Regions from separate parts of the Streptomyces sp. NPDC031225 genome, predicted to be linked through region 3. Evidence: predicted binding sites of a transcription regulator. Region 3 holds the regulator's gene; each other region holds the start of a gene.

Region 1 (5,937 bases), on a different contig from region 3:
CCGACGATGCCGGAGACGAAGTCCGAGGAGAACTCCTTCAGGTCGGCGTCGATGAAACAGACGATGTCCCCGCTGGTGGCGAGGAGGGAGCGCCACAGCACCTCGCCCTTGCCGGGCACGGCCGGGATGCGCGGGAGGATGTCGTCGCGGTGGACGACCCTCGCGCCGGCCGCGGCGGCCACCTCGGACGTGCGGTCCGTCGATCCCGAGTCGACGACGACGATCTCGTCGACCAGCGGAACCTGCTGCATGAGGTCGTGACGGATCACGGAGACGATGTCACCGACCGTCTCCTCCTCGTTGAGCGCGGGCAGAACAACGCTGACCGTGCGGCCCGTGCCCCGTTTCGCTGCCATGATCCTGTGGAGCGGGCGATCGGTCACGGACCAGGAACGGGTGGCCAGCCAGCGCTCGACTTCGTTCAGCACAGTGCGCGGCTCCTCTGCGTGCCCGCCGCGGAAGCGGCTGATGGATGTAGTCATCTCGCGGTTCGGACGACCCTCTCAACTGTCCAGGTCGTCGGTTACAGTCTTGAACAACGCGGATGACCATCGCATGTCCGGGATGGCCCGCCGTTCACAACTTCATACCGCTCATCCAGAGGGGCAGAGGGATACGGCCCGATGAAGCCCCGGCAACCCTCCAGTCGGTTCTCGTAGCGATCGTTGATGATCGTCCCGCGAGGCTCCCGATTCGGGAAGGTGCCAAATCCGTCTCACGGCGAAGTGCGTCGTGAGGAAGATGAGGAAAGGGCCTCGCCTCCATGGCTGCGCAGACTGTTGCAAGCACCACCGAAACCACCGTAGACCTCGGCCCCGCCGCGGCTCTCAGCTGCCGCGAGTGCGGTCACCGCGTGCCGCTCGGCCCGGTCTTCGCCTGCGAGGAGTGTTTCGGCCCGCTCGAGATCGCGTACGACTTCTCGGCCTACGAAACCGAGGAGCTCCGCAAGCAGATCGAGGCGGGACCCGCGAACATCTGGCGTTACGCACCGCTGCTGCCCGTCCCCGCGGACGTGGCGGACAAGCCCAACATCAACCCCGGCTGGACCCACCTCGTCAAGGCCGACAACCTCGCCCGCGAGCTCGGCGTCACCGGCGGCCTGTACATCAAGGACGACTCCGGCAACCCGACGCACTCCTTCAAGGACCGCGTCGTCGCCCAGGCCATCGAGGCCGCTCGCGCCTTCGGTTTCACCACCCTCTCCTGCTCCTCCACCGGCAACCTCGCCGGTGCGGTCGGCGCCGCCGCGGCGCGGGCAGGCTTCCGCTCCTGCGTGTTCATCCCGCACGACCTGGAGCAGGGCAAGGTCGTCATGGCCGCGATCTACGGCGGCGAGCTCGTCGGCATCGAGGGCAACTACGACGACGTGAACCGCTTCTGCTCCGAACTGATCGGCGACCCGGCCGGCGAGGGCTGGGGCTTCGTCAACGTCAACCTGCGGCCGTACTACGCGGAGGGGTCCAAGACCCTGGCGTACGAGATCTGCGAGCAGCTCGGGTGGCGGCTGCCCGACCAGCTCGTGGTCCCCATCGCCTCCGGCTCGCAGCTCACCAAGATCGACAAGGGGCTCCAGGAGCTGATCAAGCTCGGGCTCGTCGAGGACCGGCCGTACAAGATCTTCGGCGCGCAGGCCGAGGGATGCTCGCCGGTGTCCGTCGCGTACAAGGCGGGCCACGACGTCGTACGGCCGCAGAAGCCCAACACCATCGCCAAGTCCCTCGCCATCGGGAACCCGGCGGACGGCCCCTACGTGCTGGACATCGCGCGCCGCACCGGCGGTGCGGTGGAGGACGTGAACGACGAGCAGGTCGTGGACGCGATCAAGCTGCTGGCGCGGACCGAGGGCATCTTCGCGGAGACGGCCGGTGGCGTGACCGTGGGTGTGACGAAGAAGCTGATCGAGAACGGTCTGCTGGATCCCTCGCTGACGACTGTCGTGCTGAACACCGGTGACGGTCTGAAGACGCTGGACGCGGTCGCGGGTACGGGGCTCACCGCCACGATCCGTCCCAACCTGGACTCGTTCCGCGAGGCTGGTCTCGCGTAGTCGCGTAGTCGCGTCGTCGCACAGTCGTGCAGTTCCCCGCGCCCCTGGGTGCGCCACCTGACCGGAGGTCTAGAGCATGAGTGTTTCCGTCCGTATCCCCACCATCCTGCGCACCTACACCGGCGGACAGGCCGAGGTCCAGGCCGAGGGTGCGACCCTCGCCGAGGTCATCGCGGATCTGGAGAAGAACCACACCGGTATCGCGGCCCGGGTCCTGGACGACCAGGGCAAGCTGCGGCGGTTCGTCAACGTGTACGTGAACGACGACGACGTGCGGTTCGAGCAGGGCCTTGAGACGACCACGCCCGACGGGGCCGGCGTCTCCATCATTCCGGCCGTCGCCGGAGGGTGACCGTATGACCGGTCATTACCGTCGGTAATGGTAATGACCGAGTGTTCATCTGATTGCCCTCTCCGCGAGAGAAGCGGAGGGGGCAATTCTCTATGGTTGAGCGCGGTACAGTTGGGGAAGCTGCGGCTCTCTTCATGCCGCACGCATATGAGCTCTTGCTTCGCAGGCGATGAGAAGTAGCCAAAGTGTGTGCGTCTTATGTGCCTTATGCGTACTTTATGGGGCCCGACTTGCCCCGAATTCAGGCGAATTCTCGCTACATTCCGGACCCCTTCCGTCCAGAATTCTCGTCCGATTGACCTGTTGCAGACGGCAGTTGGACAGATACATTCAGCCGCGGTCGACGCGTTCCGGCGCACGCCCCCAACCATGTGGGGGGTGAGGTCTGACCCGGACCCGCGAAGTGCGGGTCCGTGCAAGGGCCAGTAATAGGGGAGTTAGGCATGGCTCAGGGCACCGTCAAGTGGTTCAACGCGGAGAAGGGGTACGGCTTCATCGCGGTCGACGGTGGTGCGGATGTATTCGTCCACTACAGCGCGATTCAGATGGACGGCTACCGCACCCTTGAAGAGGGCCAGCGGGTCGAATTCGAGATCTCGCAAGGCCAGAAGGGGCCGCAGGCGGACATGGTCCGTCTCGCGACAGGCTGAAGCACGCGCCGGGTAACAACAGCGTCGTTCTTCGTTCTTCAATCGGAGGGCTCGTACCCCTGGGGAGTCATGGGTACGGGCCCTCTGGCATGCGCGGGTTCGGTGGGGGCGGGCGTTCTTTGCGCAGTTCCCCGCGCCCCTAATCGCTTCGGGTTCGGTGGGTGGGTCGGGTGCGGGGTGGGGGGTGTCCGTCCTCGGTCCGGCGGCTCGCCCCCTTGAACAGCACCCGGTACCGGACGCCGGCCGCTGCGGGCGGACACCCCCCCACCCCGCCCCCTTCACGCCGTCGGCGGCTGCGGGCACATCGTGTCGCGCGCTCCGGCGTGCGGGGGCCGTGCGCGTCTAAAGGTGCGTCCACCGTCCCTACCCAGGGGCGCGGGGTGGCTGTGCGCGTCCAAAGGTCCGTACACCGTCCCCACCCAGGGGCGCGGGGAACTGCGCGACCAGCCCCCACCGGCCCGCACCCGCCTGTCGGCGGACCGTCCCACCCCCTGGTGCGTTCCCCGCGTTCACGGTTCCCACTCAGGGGCACTGGGAACTGCGCGACCAGCCCCCACCGGGCCTGCACCCGGCCCGCCAGGGTGGTCGGCGGCCCATCGCGGTACGGCTGCCTGCAGCCCCCAGGGGCGCGGGGAACTGCGCGATCGACCCCCGCCGGGCCGCAGGCGAACGGCGTCCCACCCCGCCCGCCCGCCGCAGGCAACCCGTGTCCGGTCTTCGACAGCCGCTTGCACTCGACCATGCCGAGTGCTAATCATTGGCGTTAGCACTCTGAAGGTGAGAGTGACAACGAAGGACCGGGTCGGTGAGGCCCGCAAGCCGGGTGGGGAAGGAACCCACGCGGCAGGCGAGCCGTCCGTCGCGGGCGCGGGCGCGGTCCGAAGGAATCACCCCCAGTCCTGGAGGGACCACTTCACATGGCCAAGATCATCGCGTTCGACGAGGAGGCGCGGCGCGGCCTCGAGCGCGGCATGAACCAGCTCGCGGACGCCGTCAAGGTGACGCTCGGCCCCAAGGGCCGCAACGTCGTCCTCGAGAAGAAGTGGGGCGCCCCCACGATCACCAACGATGGTGTCTCCATCGCCAAGGAGATCGAGCTCGAGGACCCGTACGAGAAGATCGGCGCCGAGCTGGTCAAGGAAGTCGCCAAGAAGACGGACGACGTCGCCGGTGACGGTACGACCACCGCGACCGTGCTCGCCCAGGCCCTCGTCAAGGAAGGCCTGCGCAACGTAGCCGCCGGTGCCAACCCGATGGCCCTCAAGCGCGGTATCGAGAAGGCCGTCGAGGCCGTCTCCGCCGCTCTCCTTGAGCAGGCCAAGGATGTCGAGACCAAGGAGCAGATCGCCTCCACGGCCTCCATCTCCGCCGCCGACACCCAGATCGGCGAGCTCATCGCCGAGGCGATGGACAAGGTCGGCAAGGAAGGCGTCATCACCGTCGAGGAGTCCCAGACCTTCGGTCTCGAGCTCGAGCTCACCGAGGGTATGCGCTTCGACAAGGGCTACATCTCGGCGTACTTCGCCACCGACATGGAGCGGATGGAGGCGTCGCTCGACGACCCCTACATCCTGATCGCCAACTCCAAGATCGGCTCCGTCAAGGACCTGCTCCCGCTCCTGGAGAAGGTCATGCAGTCGGGCAAGCCGCTGCTGATCATCGCCGAGGACGTCGAGGGCGAGGCCCTGTCGACCCTGGTCGTCAACAAGATCCGCGGCACCTTCAAGTCCGTCGCCGTCAAGGCCCCGGGCTTCGGCGACCGCCGCAAGGCGATGCTGAACGACATCGCCATCCTCACCGGTGGCGAGGTCATCTCCGAGGAGGTCGGTCTCAAGCTCGAGAACACCTCCATCGACCTCCTGGGCCGTGCCCGCAAGGTCGTCATCACCAAGGACGAGACCACCATCGTCGACGGTGCCGGCTCCTCCGAGCAGGTTCAGGGCCGGGTCAACCAGATCCGCGCCGAGATCGAGAACAGCGACTCGGACTACGACCGCGAGAAGCTCCAGGAGCGCCTGGCGAAGCTCGCCGGTGGCGTCGCCGTCATCAAGGCCGGTGCCGCGACCGAGGTCGAGCTCAAGGAGCGCAAGCACCGCATCGAGGACGCCGTGCGCAACGCCAAGGCGGCCGTCGAAGAGGGCATCGTCGCCGGTGGCGGCGTGGCGCTCATCCAGGCCTCCAGCGTCTTCGAGAAGCTGGACCTGTCCGGTGACGAGGCGACCGGCGCCAACGCCGTGCGGCTCGCCCTGGAGGCCCCGCTCAAGCAGATCGCCGTCAACGGTGGTCTCGAAGGCGGCGTCATCGTCGAGAAGGTCCGCAACCTCCCGATCGGCCACGGCCTGAACGCCGCGACCGGTGAGTACGTCGACATGATCGCCGAGGGCATCATCGACCCGGCGAAGGTCACGCGCTCCGCCCTGCAGAACGCGGCCTCCATCGCCGCGCTCTTCCTCACCACCGAGGCCGTCATCGCCGACAAGCCGGAGAAGTCCGCCGCGCCTGCCGGTGGCGGTATGCCCGGCGGTGACATGGACTTCTGATCGACCCGGGCCGTAAGGCCCGACGGTTGGTCAACGTCCTTGCCGGGGGCGGCACTTCCTGGAGACAGGGGGTGGCCGCCCCCGGTGTTTTCCTGCGGTATGCTTGATCCAGAGCCGGTCGACGTGAACTCCCGTCGCCCGACTACGCGTTGGTGGTCCAAGGAAAGACGTCCCGCTTCCTGCGGGGAGATGCAGGTGCAAGGCCTGCCCGGCGCTCGACATGAAGCCCGTCCCACGATCTGTGGGGCGGGCTTCTGCCATGTCGGTGGCCAGGATCACAGGGGATTGCGCGGCTCAGTGGGATGTGTGCGCTGTACGCGGTTGTTGCCGCGTATGTACGTTGCACAT
Region 2 (5,937 bases), on a different contig from region 3:
GCCGACGCGTCGCACGTCGTCGAGATCGTGGAGTTCCCGTCGTACGAGGACGCGATGCGCAACTCCGGGCTGCCGGAGACGGAGAGGATCTTCCAGGACATGGTCGCGCTGTGCGACGCGCCGCCCACGTTCACGGATCTCGACGTGGTGCGGGACGAGCAGCTCAACACGGTCGTCGCGCGGGAGTTCTTCGAGCGGGCCGGGCGCGGTGACACCGCGGAGCTGTTCGAACGGTTCGACGAGGACTTCCGGGACCACCTCCCGTCCCGTCCCGGGGATCTGGGACTGGCGGCGTCGCGCGAGGAGTACGAGGGGTGGCGGCGGGCCTTCGAGTTCACCTTCCGGGTGGACGACCAGATCGCCCAGGACGACCGGGTGTGCACCCGCTGGACCTGGGCCGGAAAGCACACCGGTGAGTTCGTGGGCATCGCCGCGACCGGGCAGAACGTGACCATGACCGGGACCACCTGGCACCGGTTCCGGGACGGGAGGATCCACGAGGGATGGTGGCAGTACGACCTGGCGGGGCTGATGGAACAGCTGGGGGTGCTCGGAGAATGACGGCGCGACTCCCGTGACCCGCGAAGGGGAAAGCCCCCGCTCCCTCGGTGAGGGGGCGGGGGCTCCTTTTCGAGCTGTGGGCTCAGTGGGAGTGGCCGTGGCTGTGACCACCGGCGGCCGGCTCCTCCTCTTCCTTCTTCTCGACGACCAGGGTCTCGGTCGTGAGGAGGAGGGAGGCGATGGAGGCGGCGTTCTCCAGGGCGGAGCGGGTGACCTTGACCGGGTCGATGACACCGGCCTTGACCAGGTCGCCGTACTCGCCGGTCGCGGCGTTGAAGCCCTGGCCCTTGTCGAGCTCGGCGACCTTGGAGGTGATGACGTAACCCTCCAGGCCGGCGTTCTCGGCGATCCAGCGCAGCGGCTCGACGACGGCCTTGCGGACGACGGCGACACCGGTGGCCTCGTCGCCGGTCTTGCCCAGACCGCCCTCGAGGACCTTGGCGGCGTGGACGAGCGCGGAGCCACCACCGGAGACGATGCCCTCCTCGACCGCGGCGCGGGTCGCGGAGATGGCGTCCTCCAGACGGTGCTTCTTCTCCTTCAGCTCCACCTCGGTGGCGGCGCCGACCTTGATCACGCACACGCCGCCGGCCAGCTTCGCGAGGCGCTCCTGGAGCTTCTCGCGGTCCCAGTCGGAGTCGGTGTTCTCGATCTCGGCCTTGATCTGGGCGACGCGGCCCGTGACCTCGGAGGAGTCGCCGGCACCGTCGACGACCGTGGTGTCGTCCTTGGTGACGGTGACGCGGCGGGCGCTGCCGAGCACGTCCAGGCCGACCTGGTCGAGCTTGAGGCCGACCTCCTCGGAGATGACCGTGGCGCCGGTGAGGACCGCCAGGTCCTGCAGCATCGCCTTGCGGCGGTCACCGAAGCCGGGGGCCTTGACGGCGACCGCGTTGAAGGTGCCGCGGATCTTGTTGACGACCAGGGTCGACAGGGCCTCGCCGTCGACGTCCTCGGCGATGATCAGCAGCGGCTTGGAGGCACCCGACTGGATGACCTTCTCAAGGAGCGGCAGCAGGTCCTGGATCGAGGAGATCTTGCCCTGGTTGATCAGGATGTACGGGTCGTCGAGGACGGCCTCCATACGCTCCTGGTCGGAGACCATGTACGGCGACAGGTAGCCCTTGTCGAAGGCCATGCCCTCGGTGAAGTCCAGCTCCAGACCGAAGGTGTTGGACTCCTCGACGGTGATGACACCGTCCTTGCCGACCTTGTCCATCGCCTCGGCGATGAGCTCGCCGACCTGGCTGTCCTGGGCGGACAGACCGGCCACGGCGGCGATGTCGGACTTCTCGTCGATCGGGCGGGCGGTCGCGAGGAGTTCCTCGGAGATCGCGGCCACGGCCGCGTCGATGCCCTTCTTGAGCAGCGCCGGGGAGGCACCCGCGGCGACGTTCTTCAGGCCCTCGCGGACCAGCGCCTGGGCGAGCACGGTGGCGGTGGTCGTACCGTCGCCCGCGATGTCGTTGGTCTTGGTCGCCACCTCCTTCACCAGCTGCGCACCGAGGTTCTCGTACGGGTCGTCGAGCTCGACCTCGCGGGCGATCGTGACACCGTCGTTGGTGATGGTGGGGGCGCCGAACTTCTTGTCGATGACGACGTTGCGGCCCTTGGGGCCGATCGTCACCTTCACCGTGTCGGCAAGCTTGTTGACGCCGCGCTCAAGGGCGCGACGGGCGTCCTCGTCGAACTTCAGGATCTTCGCCATGGGAGCGGTTCAGCCCTCTCGAAAAACGTGGGTGAAACGAACTGCGCCCCAGACGCCCGGCTTCATAAGGTCGCGGGGGCCCGGGGCGCAGCTCACAAGCAAGATGTGCTTGGGGTTACTGGGAATTCTGGGGGTCGCCCCCCAGACCCCCTTTACTTCTCGATGATCGCGAGGACGTCGCGAGCCGAGAGGACGAGGTATTCCTCGCCGTTGTACTTCACTTCGGTGCCGCCGTACTTGCTGTACAGCACGATGTCGCCGACGGAGACGTCGAGCGGAAGACGGTTACCGTCCTCGAAGCGGCCCGGGCCAACGGCCAGGACGACGCCCTCCTGGGGCTTCTCCTTCGCCGTGTCCGGGATGACCAGGCCAGAGGCGGTGGTCTGCTCGGCGTCGAGCGGCTGGACCACAATGCGGTCCTCAAGCGGCTTGATGGCAACCTTGGAGCTGGTGGTCGTCACGATCCGACCTCCCCCTTCGGGAACTCACGGGGTTAACTGTCTGAGGTGGCGACCAGGTGGATCCGTCGTCGCGGGTGCCGGACCTGCCCGTCGCTGTGTTGGCACTCTCCAGTGGGGAGTGCCAGACCCGAGACTATGACCGCGATTAGCACTCGGTCAAGCGGACTGCTAATTCGCCGCGCTGTCCGTGCCGTTTCCGGGTGTCGCGGGGCGTCTCTCCCGTACCGTCACGGCATGACCGACCGCGCCCCGGCCTCCGTCTCCTCGGCGGCGGACGGCTGCGTCCTGACGATCCTCGTCCTGGCGGAGGTCATGCTGGGGCTGACGGTCGTCCTGTTCCTGGGGATGCGCGGGCAGGGGACGGCGGCCGCCGTGGCCGCGGGCGTGTTCGCGGTACCGGCCCTGGCCGCGGCCGGGCTCTTCCTCCGGGGCGGGCGCCCGCACACCGGGGCGGCGCACGGGATGGTCGCGCTGTTCTTCGTGACCCTGGCGGTGCACACGGCGCGTTAGGGCATCCCCCGATGGGCCTTAGACGTAGTCCTCCAGCCGTCCCACCGTCAGCCCCCGTCGTTGGATCTCCCGCAGGACCGTGGTGGTGCGTTCCGTCAGGGTCGGGCCCGTCGCGTCACCGGACGCCACCGACACGATGTCCCCCGCGCGCAGCGGCCGCCGCGGTCCGCCGTCCTCGGCCGGGACGCTCCACAGCACGATCGCCGAGAGTCCGCAGTCGGCCGCCGCACGCAGGGTCGTCGCGTCGTACGTGCCGTAGGGCGGGCGCAGGAACCGGGGCCGGATGCCGAAGCGGGACCTCGTCTTGTCCTGCTGGCCGCAGATCTCGGCGCGCTGGCCGGTGTACGGCAGGCCGCGCAGGGCGGGGTGGTCGAGGGTGTGGTTCTGGATGCTCGCGCCGACCGACTGCAGGCGCGCGAAGTGGCCGTACCCGGGGCCGACGACGCTGTCCGTGAGGAACATGCTGACGGGGAGCCGCAGTTCACGGACCATGTCGACGAACCGCGGGTCCCGTTCGGCACCGTCGTCGTAGGTGAGGAAGACGACCTTGTCGGACGTCCTGACCCGCTTCACCACCGGCGGGACACCCCGGCCCACCGCCGCGTGGCGCGCCGGGGGCCGCGGGGGCGCGGGCAGCGGCGCAGTGAGGCCCCAGCGGCGGTACGGCTGTCCGTGCGCGCCGGCCGGCCCGTACGACCCCACCCGCTGTGCCGCCTTCCTGCCCAGCCGTTCGATGGGGTCGACGGACGGGGCGCAGCCGGTGAGCAGTAGGGCCGCCAGTCCGGCGGCGACCAGTGTCCGCGGTCTCACAGGTAGTCCTCGATGCGTGCGACGGCGTAGCCCTCGGCCGTGACCTTGTCCAGGAAGCGGCGGACCATGTCGGGCATCGTGCCCTTCCAGTCCTCCCGGCCGCGGAAGTGACTGAGCACGATGTCGCCGGGGTGGATCTTCTGGTCGTCCTCGCGGTACTCCCAGTGATCCACGTAGACCTCCTCGTTCCAGATCGGCGCGTACCGGACCCCGCAGGATTTCGCGGCGCGCAGGGTGTCCTCGTTGTAGTTGCCGTAGGGCGGCCGGAAGAGCGCGGGCCGTGTGCCGTAGCGCTTCTCGATGACGTCCTGCATGCCACAGATCTCGTGCTTCTGGCGGGCGTACGACAGCGCCGGCAGGTAGGGGTGGTGGAGCGTGTGGTTGTCGAGCACGACCCCTGCGTCCCGCATCTTCGCGAAGTACCCGTAGTCGTCCTTGACCAGGTAGTCGCTGAGGAAGGCGGTGTACGGGACCCTCAGCTCGCTCATCATGCGCAGGAACACGGGGTCCTTCTCGGCGCCGTCGTCGATGGTGAGGAAGACGATCTTCTGCCGGGTGGGGATCGTGGTGAAGACCGGCGGGAGTCCCTGCTCCTCGTGGCCGTCGACCTCGAAGCCGTGGCGGGTGGTGATGTGCGGCTTCTCCACGGGCGCGGGCGGGGCCGTGAGGGGGGCCTTCCTCAGGCCCCAGCGCCTGGCGACGGCGGTCCGGGCCTGCTCGTCGCGCCACCTCGCGGTCCGGATGCGGATCTTGTCGGCCTGGAGGTCCGAGGCGGGGGCGAGGGCGGCGGGGGCCGGGGGTGCCTTGTGGGGCTGCTGCCGCCGCAGGTCGGTCCCGTCCGGCCGGGCGCAGCCGGAGACGAGGGCAGTCACCGCCAGAAGGACGAGTCCGCTGCGGAGCGCCATCAAAAAGACACTGTTTTTATAGGTTTGTCCTACCGTTCCCATGAGGTCGGATCCTCGCAGGCCACGGCAGCGCACCCGGGCCGACACCGCCGCCCCGAGCACGCCGTCCTCCGACTGGCCCACAATGACCCGGTGAACGACCTCGACCTCCTCCTCACCCCCGAAGGCCGCGCCCTCCTCGACGAAGTGCGCGGCACCGCCCCCGCCGACGAACTCGCCGTGGCGACCAGGCTGCGCCGCGGGCACCCCGCCGAACTGGTCTCCGCGGCGCTCGGCCAGGCCCGGCTGCGGCAGCGGGCGGCGGCGAAGTTCGGGGCCGGGGACGCGGGGCGGATGTTCTTCACCCCGAACGGGGTCGAGCAGTCGACCCGGGCGAGCGTGGCGGCCTACCGGGCGGAGCGGCTGCGGGCCCTGGGCGTGACCTCCGTCGCCGACCTGTGCTGCGGGATCGGCGGTGACGCGATCGCGCTGGCCCGGGCCGGGATCCGGGTCCTCGCGGTGGACCGGGACCCGCTGACGGCGGCGGCCGCGCGGGCGAACGCGGACGCGCTGGGACTCGCCGGCCTGATCGACGTACGGGAGGCGGACGTCACGGAGGTCGACACGGCCTCGTACGACGCCGTGTTCGTGGACCCCGCGCGGCGCGGCGGGCGCGGGCGGATCTTCGATCCGGAGGCGTACTCGCCGCCGCTGTCATGGGCCGTGCGGACGGCGCTCAAGGCCCCGCACGCCGCGCTGAAGGTCGCCCCCGGCATTCCGCACGAGGCGGTCCCCGCGGAGGCCGAGGCGGAGTGGATCTCCGACGGCGGGGACGTGAAGGAGGCGGTGCTTTGGTTCGGCACCGCGCCGGGCGCCGTACGGGCCACCCTGCTGCCGGGACCGCGGACGCTGCTCGGCCGGGGGCTCCCCGATCCCGACGTCCGTTCCGTGGGGCGGTACTTGTACGAGCCGGACGGCGCCGTCATCCGCTCCCACCTGGTCG
Region 3 (5,937 bases):
GAACACCCGGTGCTTGCCGAAGCGGTCCTCCAGGGTCACCGCGCCCGCCTCGCAGCGGATCACCGCGCCGCAGAAACCGGTGCCCGGCTCCTCGACCACCAGACCGGGCTCGGCGGGCACCTCCGGCACCGGCTTGGGCTTCTTCCACGGAGGGGTCAGGTCGGCGGAGTACTGGCGCATTCGGATGACGATAGGAGAAGCGGCCCGAGGAGCACCACGACCAGCACTACGACACGCCGAAGCGTGCCGCCAGCGCGTCCCGCTGGGCCCGTACGAACGCCGCGTTCACCACCGCTCCGTGACCGGGCACGTACAGCGCGTCCTCGCCGCCCAGCTCCAGCAGCCGGTCAAGAGCGGCGGGCCAGCGCGGCGGTACGGCGTCCGGGCCCGCCTGCGGTTCGCCCGACTCCTCGACCAGGTCGCCGCAGAAGACCACCTCCGGCGCACCGGGGACGAGGACCACGAGGTCGTGAGCCGTGTGGCCGGGGCCCACGTTCGCCAGCAGGACCTGCCGGCCGCCGCCCATGTCGAGCGTCCACTCACCGGAGACGTGATGCCGGGGGGAGACGAGCGCGTCCACCGCCTCGTCCGCCGACGAGGAGTCCAGGCCGTTGCGTACCGCGTCCGCCCGCAGTTCCGCGCGGCCCAGGCGCCCCGCCAGCACCGTCTCCACGCCCACCGCGCCGAACACCTCCGCCCCCGTGAACGCCGCCGCGCCGAGGACATGGTCGAAGTGGGGGTGGGTGAGCGCGAGATGGGTCACACGGTGACCGGCGAGTTCCTCGGCCTGCGCGCGCAGGCGGGCGCCCTCCGCGAGGCTCGAGCCGGAGTCGATCAGCAGGGCCGTGCCCTCGCCGATCACCAGGCCCGCCGTGCAGTCCCAGCCGGGCAGCCGGCACCGCCCCACCCCGGCCGCGACCCGCTCCCACCCGAGCTCTTCCCAAGTCACCGTCATACCGCGACGCTAGCCGTACAACCCGTCACGCCGGGACCAGCCTTGCCCCGGGAGTACCCCACCGCCGTACACTGGCCCGGGAGCGCTGGCACTCGGACGGACAGAGTGCCAGGCGAGGCGACAGGGACGACTTTCTGGAGGTGGTGCGCGATGCTGAATGAACGCAGGCTCCAGGTGCTGCGCGCCATCGTCCAGGACTACGTCGGCACCGAGGAGCCGGTCGGGTCGAAGGCCCTGACCGAGCGGCACAACCTCGGAGTGTCCCCGGCGACCGTCCGCAACGACATGGCGGCCCTGGAGGACGAGGGGTTCATCGCCCAGCCGCACACCAGTGCCGGGCGGATCCCCACGGACAAGGGATACCGCCTTTTCGTCGACAAGCTGGCCGGCGTCAAGCCGATGACCGGGCCCGAGCGGCGCGCGATCCAGAACTTCCTCGACGGCGCCGTGGACCTCGACGACGTCGTGGCCCGGACCGTGCGGCTGCTCGCGCAGCTCACCCGGCAGGTCGCCGTCGTGCAGTACCCCTCACTGACCCGCTCGACCGTGCGGCACGTGGAGCTGCTCTCGCTCGCCCCCGCGCGCGTGATGCTCGTGCTGATCACGGACACCGGCCGGGTCGAGCAGCGCATGGTCGACTGCCCGGCGCCCTTCGGGGAGGCCTCGCTCGCCGATCTGCGGGCGCGGCTCAACAGCCGGGTCGCGGGGCGGCGGTTCGCCGATGTGCCCCGGCTGGTCGAGGACCTGCCGGAGGGGTTCGACGTCGAGGACCGGGGTACCGTCACCACGGTGCTCTCCACTCTCCTGGAGACGCTCGTCGAGGAGAACGAGGAGCGGCTGATGATCGGCGGCACCGCCAATCTCACCCGCTTCGGACATGACTTTCCCCTCACCATCCGGCCCGTCCTGGAGGCTCTGGAGGAGCAGGTCGTCCTCCTCAAACTCCTTGGTGAGGCCGGAGATTCGGGCATGACCGTACGCATCGGTCACGAGAACGCCTACGAGGGACTCAACTCCACTTCAGTGGTGTCGGTCGGCTACGGTTCGGGCAACGAGGCGGTCGCCAAGCTCGGCGTGGTCGGACCGACCCGCATGGATTACCCGGGAACGATGGGAGCGGTACGCGCAGTGGCACGGTACGTCGGACAGATCCTGGCGGAGTCGTAAGTGGCCACGGACTACTACGCCGTTCTCGGCGTGCGCCGCGACGCGTCGCAGGAAGAGATCAAGAAGGCGTTCCGTCGGCTCGCTCGCGAGCTGCACCCGGACGTCAACCCGGATCCGAAGACCCAGGAGCGGTTCAAGGAGATCAACGCCGCCTACGAGGTGCTGTCGGACCCGCAGAAGAAGCAGGTCTACGACCTCGGCGGCGACCCGCTCTCGCAGGCCGGCGGCGGTGGCGCGGGCGGCTTCGGAGCCGGTGGGTTCGGGAACTTCTCGGACATCATGGACGCGTTCTTCGGTACGGCCTCGCAGCGGGGTCCGCGCTCGCGGACCCGGCGCGGCCAGGACGCCATGATCCGGCTGGAGATCGAGCTCGACGAGGCGGCCTTCGGCACGACGAAGGACATCCAGGTCGACACGGCGATCGTCTGCACCACCTGCAGCGGTGAGGGCGCGGCGCCGGGAACCTCCGCGCAGACGTGTGACATGTGCCGCGGCCGCGGCGAGGTGTCGCAGGTGACGCGGTCCTTCCTGGGCCAGGTCATGACCTCGCGGCCGTGCCCGCAGTGCCAGGGCTTCGGCACCGTGGTCCCGACCCCGTGCCCGGAGTGCGCCGGCGACGGCCGGGTCCGCTCGCGCCGGACGCTGACGGTCAAGATCCCGGCCGGTGTCGACAACGGCACCCGGATCCAGCTCGCCGGTGAGGGCGAGGTCGGCCCCGGCGGCGGTCCCGCCGGTGACCTCTACGTCGAGATCCACGAACTCCCGCACTCGCAGTTCCAGCGGCGCGGCGACGATCTGCACTGCACGGTCACGCTCCCGATGACGGCGGCGTCCCTCGGTACCAAGGTGCCGCTGGAGACGCTGGACGGCATGGAGGAGGTCGACATCCGGCCCGGTACCCAGTCCGGCCAGTCGATCCCGCTGCACAGCCGGGGCGTCACGCATCTGCGCGGCGGCGGGCGGGGCGACCTCATCGTCCACGTCGAGGTCCAGACCCCGAACAAGCTCGACCCCGAGCAGGAACGGCTGCTGCGCGAACTGGCCAAGCTGCGGGGCGAGGAGCGGCCCACCGGGCAGTTCCAGCCCGGACAGCAGGGCTTGTTCTCCCGGCTGAAGGACGCGTTCAACGGTCGCGCGTGAGCCGTTGAGCGTGCGGCCCGGGCCGGAATCCGCCGGTCGTCGGGCTGTGTTCCGGTGGTCCGCGCGGGGTCGAAGGGCGGATTCGGACTTGTCCGGAGGACGTGACAACATGCCGTCATGTCCTCCGCACTGACCGATCTCTTCCCTCACCCGATCGTGCAGGCCCCCATGGCGGGCGGCGTCTCCGTGCCGAGGCTCGCCGCCGCCGTGTCCGATGCGGGCGGGCTCGGTTTCCTCGCCGCCGGGCACAAGACGGCCGACGGGATGTACCAGGAGATCAAGCAGCTTCGGGGGCTCACCGGACGGCCCTTCGGCGTCAACCTCTTCATGCCGCAGCCGGAGTCCGCGGACCCGGCCGCCGTCGAGGTCTACGCCCACCAGCTGGCCGGCGAGGCCACCTGGTACGAGACCGAGCTCGGCGACCCCGACAGCGGACGTGACGACGGCTACGACGCCAAGCTCGCCGTCCTGCTCGACAACCGGGTCAAGGTGGCCTCCTTCCACTTCGGCATCCCGAGCGGCGAGGCCCTGGAGGCGCTGCGCCGGGCCGGCACCTTCACCCTCGTCACCGCGACCACGCCCGAGGAGGCCCTCGCCGTGCAGTACGCGGGCGCCGACGCCGTGATCGCCCAGGGCGTGGAGGCCGGTGGTCACCAGGGCACCCACCGGGACATCCCCGAGCAGGACAACTCAGGCCTCGGCCTTCTGTCCCTCGTGACCCAGATACGCGAGACGGTGACCCTTCCGATCGTCGCCGCCGGCGGCATCATGCGCGGCAGCCAGATCGCCGCCGTCCTCGCCGCCGGAGCCGACGCGGCCCAGCTCGGCACGGCGTTCCTCGCCACGCACGAGTCCGGCGCCCACGACGTGCACAAGCAGGCGCTGACCAACCCCCTCTACGTGCGCACCGAGTTGACCCGCGCCTTCTCCGGCCGCCCCGCCCGCGGCCTGGTCAACCGCTTCCTGCGCGAGCACGGCCCGTACGCCCCCGCCGCCTATCCCGAGATCCACCACCTCACCGCGCCCCTGCGCAAGGCCGCCGCCAAGGCCAAGGACGCGCAGGGCATGTCGCTGTGGGCCGGACAGGGGCACCGGATGGCACGGGAACTGCCCGCGGGACAGCTCGTGGAGCTCCTCGCGGCCGAACTCGCGGACGCCAGGACAGCGTTGTCGGCCAAGGGGGACCTGCGATGACCGCACCCGTGTTCGTCGTCGAGGGCTTCGTCGAGCAGACCGAGCCGGGGAGCGGCGGACGGTACGTCCTCGACGGCCCCGAAGGGCGCCATGCCGTCTCCGTGAAGCGGCTCCAGCCCGGCGAGGACGTCATCCTCACCGACGGGGCCGGGCGCTGGGCCGACTGCGTGGTGCTCGGTACCGAGGGCAAGGACCGGCTGATCGTCCAACTGGACTCGGTGTCCGAGGAACCCCGGGCGCAGCCCCGTATCACCGTCGTCCAGGCACTGCCCAAGGGCGACCGCGGTGAGGTGGCCGTCGAGACCATGACGGAGGTCGGCGTCGACGCCGTCGTGCCCTGGCAGGCTGCCCGCTGCATCACCCAGTGGAAGGGCGAACGGGGACTGAAGTCGCTCGGTAAGTGGCGGGCCACCGCCCGCGAGGCCGGCAAGCAGTCCAGGCGGCTGCGGTTCCCCGAGATCGCGGACGCGGCGACGACGAAACAGGTTGCCTCACTTCTCGCCGAAGCCGACTTCGCCGCCGTGCTCCACTCCGACTTCGACCACCCCGGTGAGCCCCTCGCCACCGCCGAACTCCCCGAGGAGGGTGAGATCGTGCTGGTCGTCGGCCCCGAAGGGGGTGTCGCCAAGGACGAGTTGGCGCTCTTCGAGGAGGCGGGTGCGCGGGCGTATGTCCTCGGGCCTACCGTGTTGCGGACATCAACCGCCGGGACGGCGGCAGCGGCCCTGCTCCTGGGCCGTACCGGCCGCTGGTCCTGAGCCGAGAGGAACACCGTGGAACTCGCCCAGGTCCGCCTGCTCGTCAGCGACTTCGCCGCCTGCTACCACTTCTACGCCGACGTCCTCGGCCTCAAGCCCCAGTCGGGGGCGACGGGCGGACCGTACGAGAAGTTCAGTCCCGCCACCGGTTCGGCGGGCATCGCCCTCCAGGACCGGTCGATGATGGCGGCGGTCCTCGGCGAACTGGGCGACACGGCCACCGGCCACCGCTCCCTTGTGGTGCTGCGCGTCGACGAACTGGACGCCTACTGCGAGCAGATCACCGCCCGCGGCGCCACCCTGCTGCGCGGCCCGGTCCCCATGACGGAACGCATGCGGGTCGCCCACCTCAAGGACCCGGAGGGGAACCTGGTGGAACTTCAGGAGTGGCTGCTGCTGCGCGGCTGAGCACCGCGTCGAAGAGGTCCCCGCCGTCCAACTCCCGGGCTCCCGGCAGGAGTCGCCGCCGTCGGGCAGCTCGTCCCGCATGACGATCCGGGTGCGGACCCCGGCGGGGATCGGATGGAGCGCGTCGCGGCCGACGCCGCCGTCCCGGTGCTTGTGCCGGACGCTCCCCATGCAGGTCCGGTCGCCCGCGACGAGCCTTCTCGCCGCACGATCCCCGCGCATCCGCCCGACCGGCGCGCGAGTGGCTGTATGCGCCCTACCCTCCGGGGCGGGACAGTGGCAGGCTGCCCTCCATGGTGGCGTTGAGACGGAACG

The links. The regulator HrcA, encoded in region 3, represses chaperone genes, less so after heat shock. The targets are predictions, from matches to a motif close to TTNGCACTCNGNNNNNCNGAGTGCNAA.
Region 1: a site for HrcA is predicted at 3,777-3,803, ahead of groL (chaperonin GroEL). Genes of this name have one in related genera too.
Region 2: a site for HrcA is predicted at 2,876-2,902, ahead of groES (co-chaperone GroES). Genes of this name have one in related genera too.

Annotation. Positions count from the first base shown of each region.
Region 1 is NZ_JBVIHJ010000007.1:243,610-249,546, reverse strand. It holds gene ACZ48Z_RS14770 (glucosyl-3-phosphoglycerate synthase) at 1-428, opposite strand, end outside; SAM riboswitch class I at 591-748, shown strand; gene thrC (threonine synthase) at 764-2,047, shown strand; gene ACZ48Z_RS14760 (MoaD/ThiS family protein) at 2,124-2,399, shown strand; gene ACZ48Z_RS14755 (cold-shock protein) at 2,843-3,049, shown strand; gene groL (chaperonin GroEL) at 3,967-5,589, shown strand.
Region 2 is NZ_JBVIHJ010000002.1:222,313-228,249, forward strand. It holds gene ACZ48Z_RS03815 (ester cyclase) at 1-561, shown strand, start outside; gene groL (chaperonin GroEL) at 644-2,269, opposite strand; gene groES (co-chaperone GroES) at 2,422-2,730, opposite strand; gene ACZ48Z_RS03830 (hypothetical protein) at 2,965-3,240, shown strand; gene ACZ48Z_RS03835 (polysaccharide deacetylase family protein) at 3,259-4,050, opposite strand; gene ACZ48Z_RS03840 (polysaccharide deacetylase family protein) at 4,047-4,955, opposite strand; gene ACZ48Z_RS03845 (THUMP-like domain-containing protein) at 5,088-5,937, shown strand, end outside.
Region 3 is NZ_JBVIHJ010000009.1:60,417-66,353, reverse strand. It holds gene ACZ48Z_RS17300 (DUF3097 domain-containing protein) at 1-180, opposite strand, end outside; gene ACZ48Z_RS17295 (MBL fold metallo-hydrolase) at 227-955, opposite strand; gene hrcA (heat-inducible transcriptional repressor HrcA) at 1,106-2,122, shown strand; gene dnaJ (molecular chaperone DnaJ) at 2,123-3,262, shown strand; gene ACZ48Z_RS17280 (nitronate monooxygenase) at 3,380-4,456, shown strand; gene ACZ48Z_RS17275 (16S rRNA (uracil(1498)-N(3))-methyltransferase) at 4,453-5,214, shown strand; gene ACZ48Z_RS17270 (VOC family protein) at 5,230-5,622, shown strand; gene ACZ48Z_RS17265 (hypothetical protein) at 5,916-5,937, shown strand, end outside.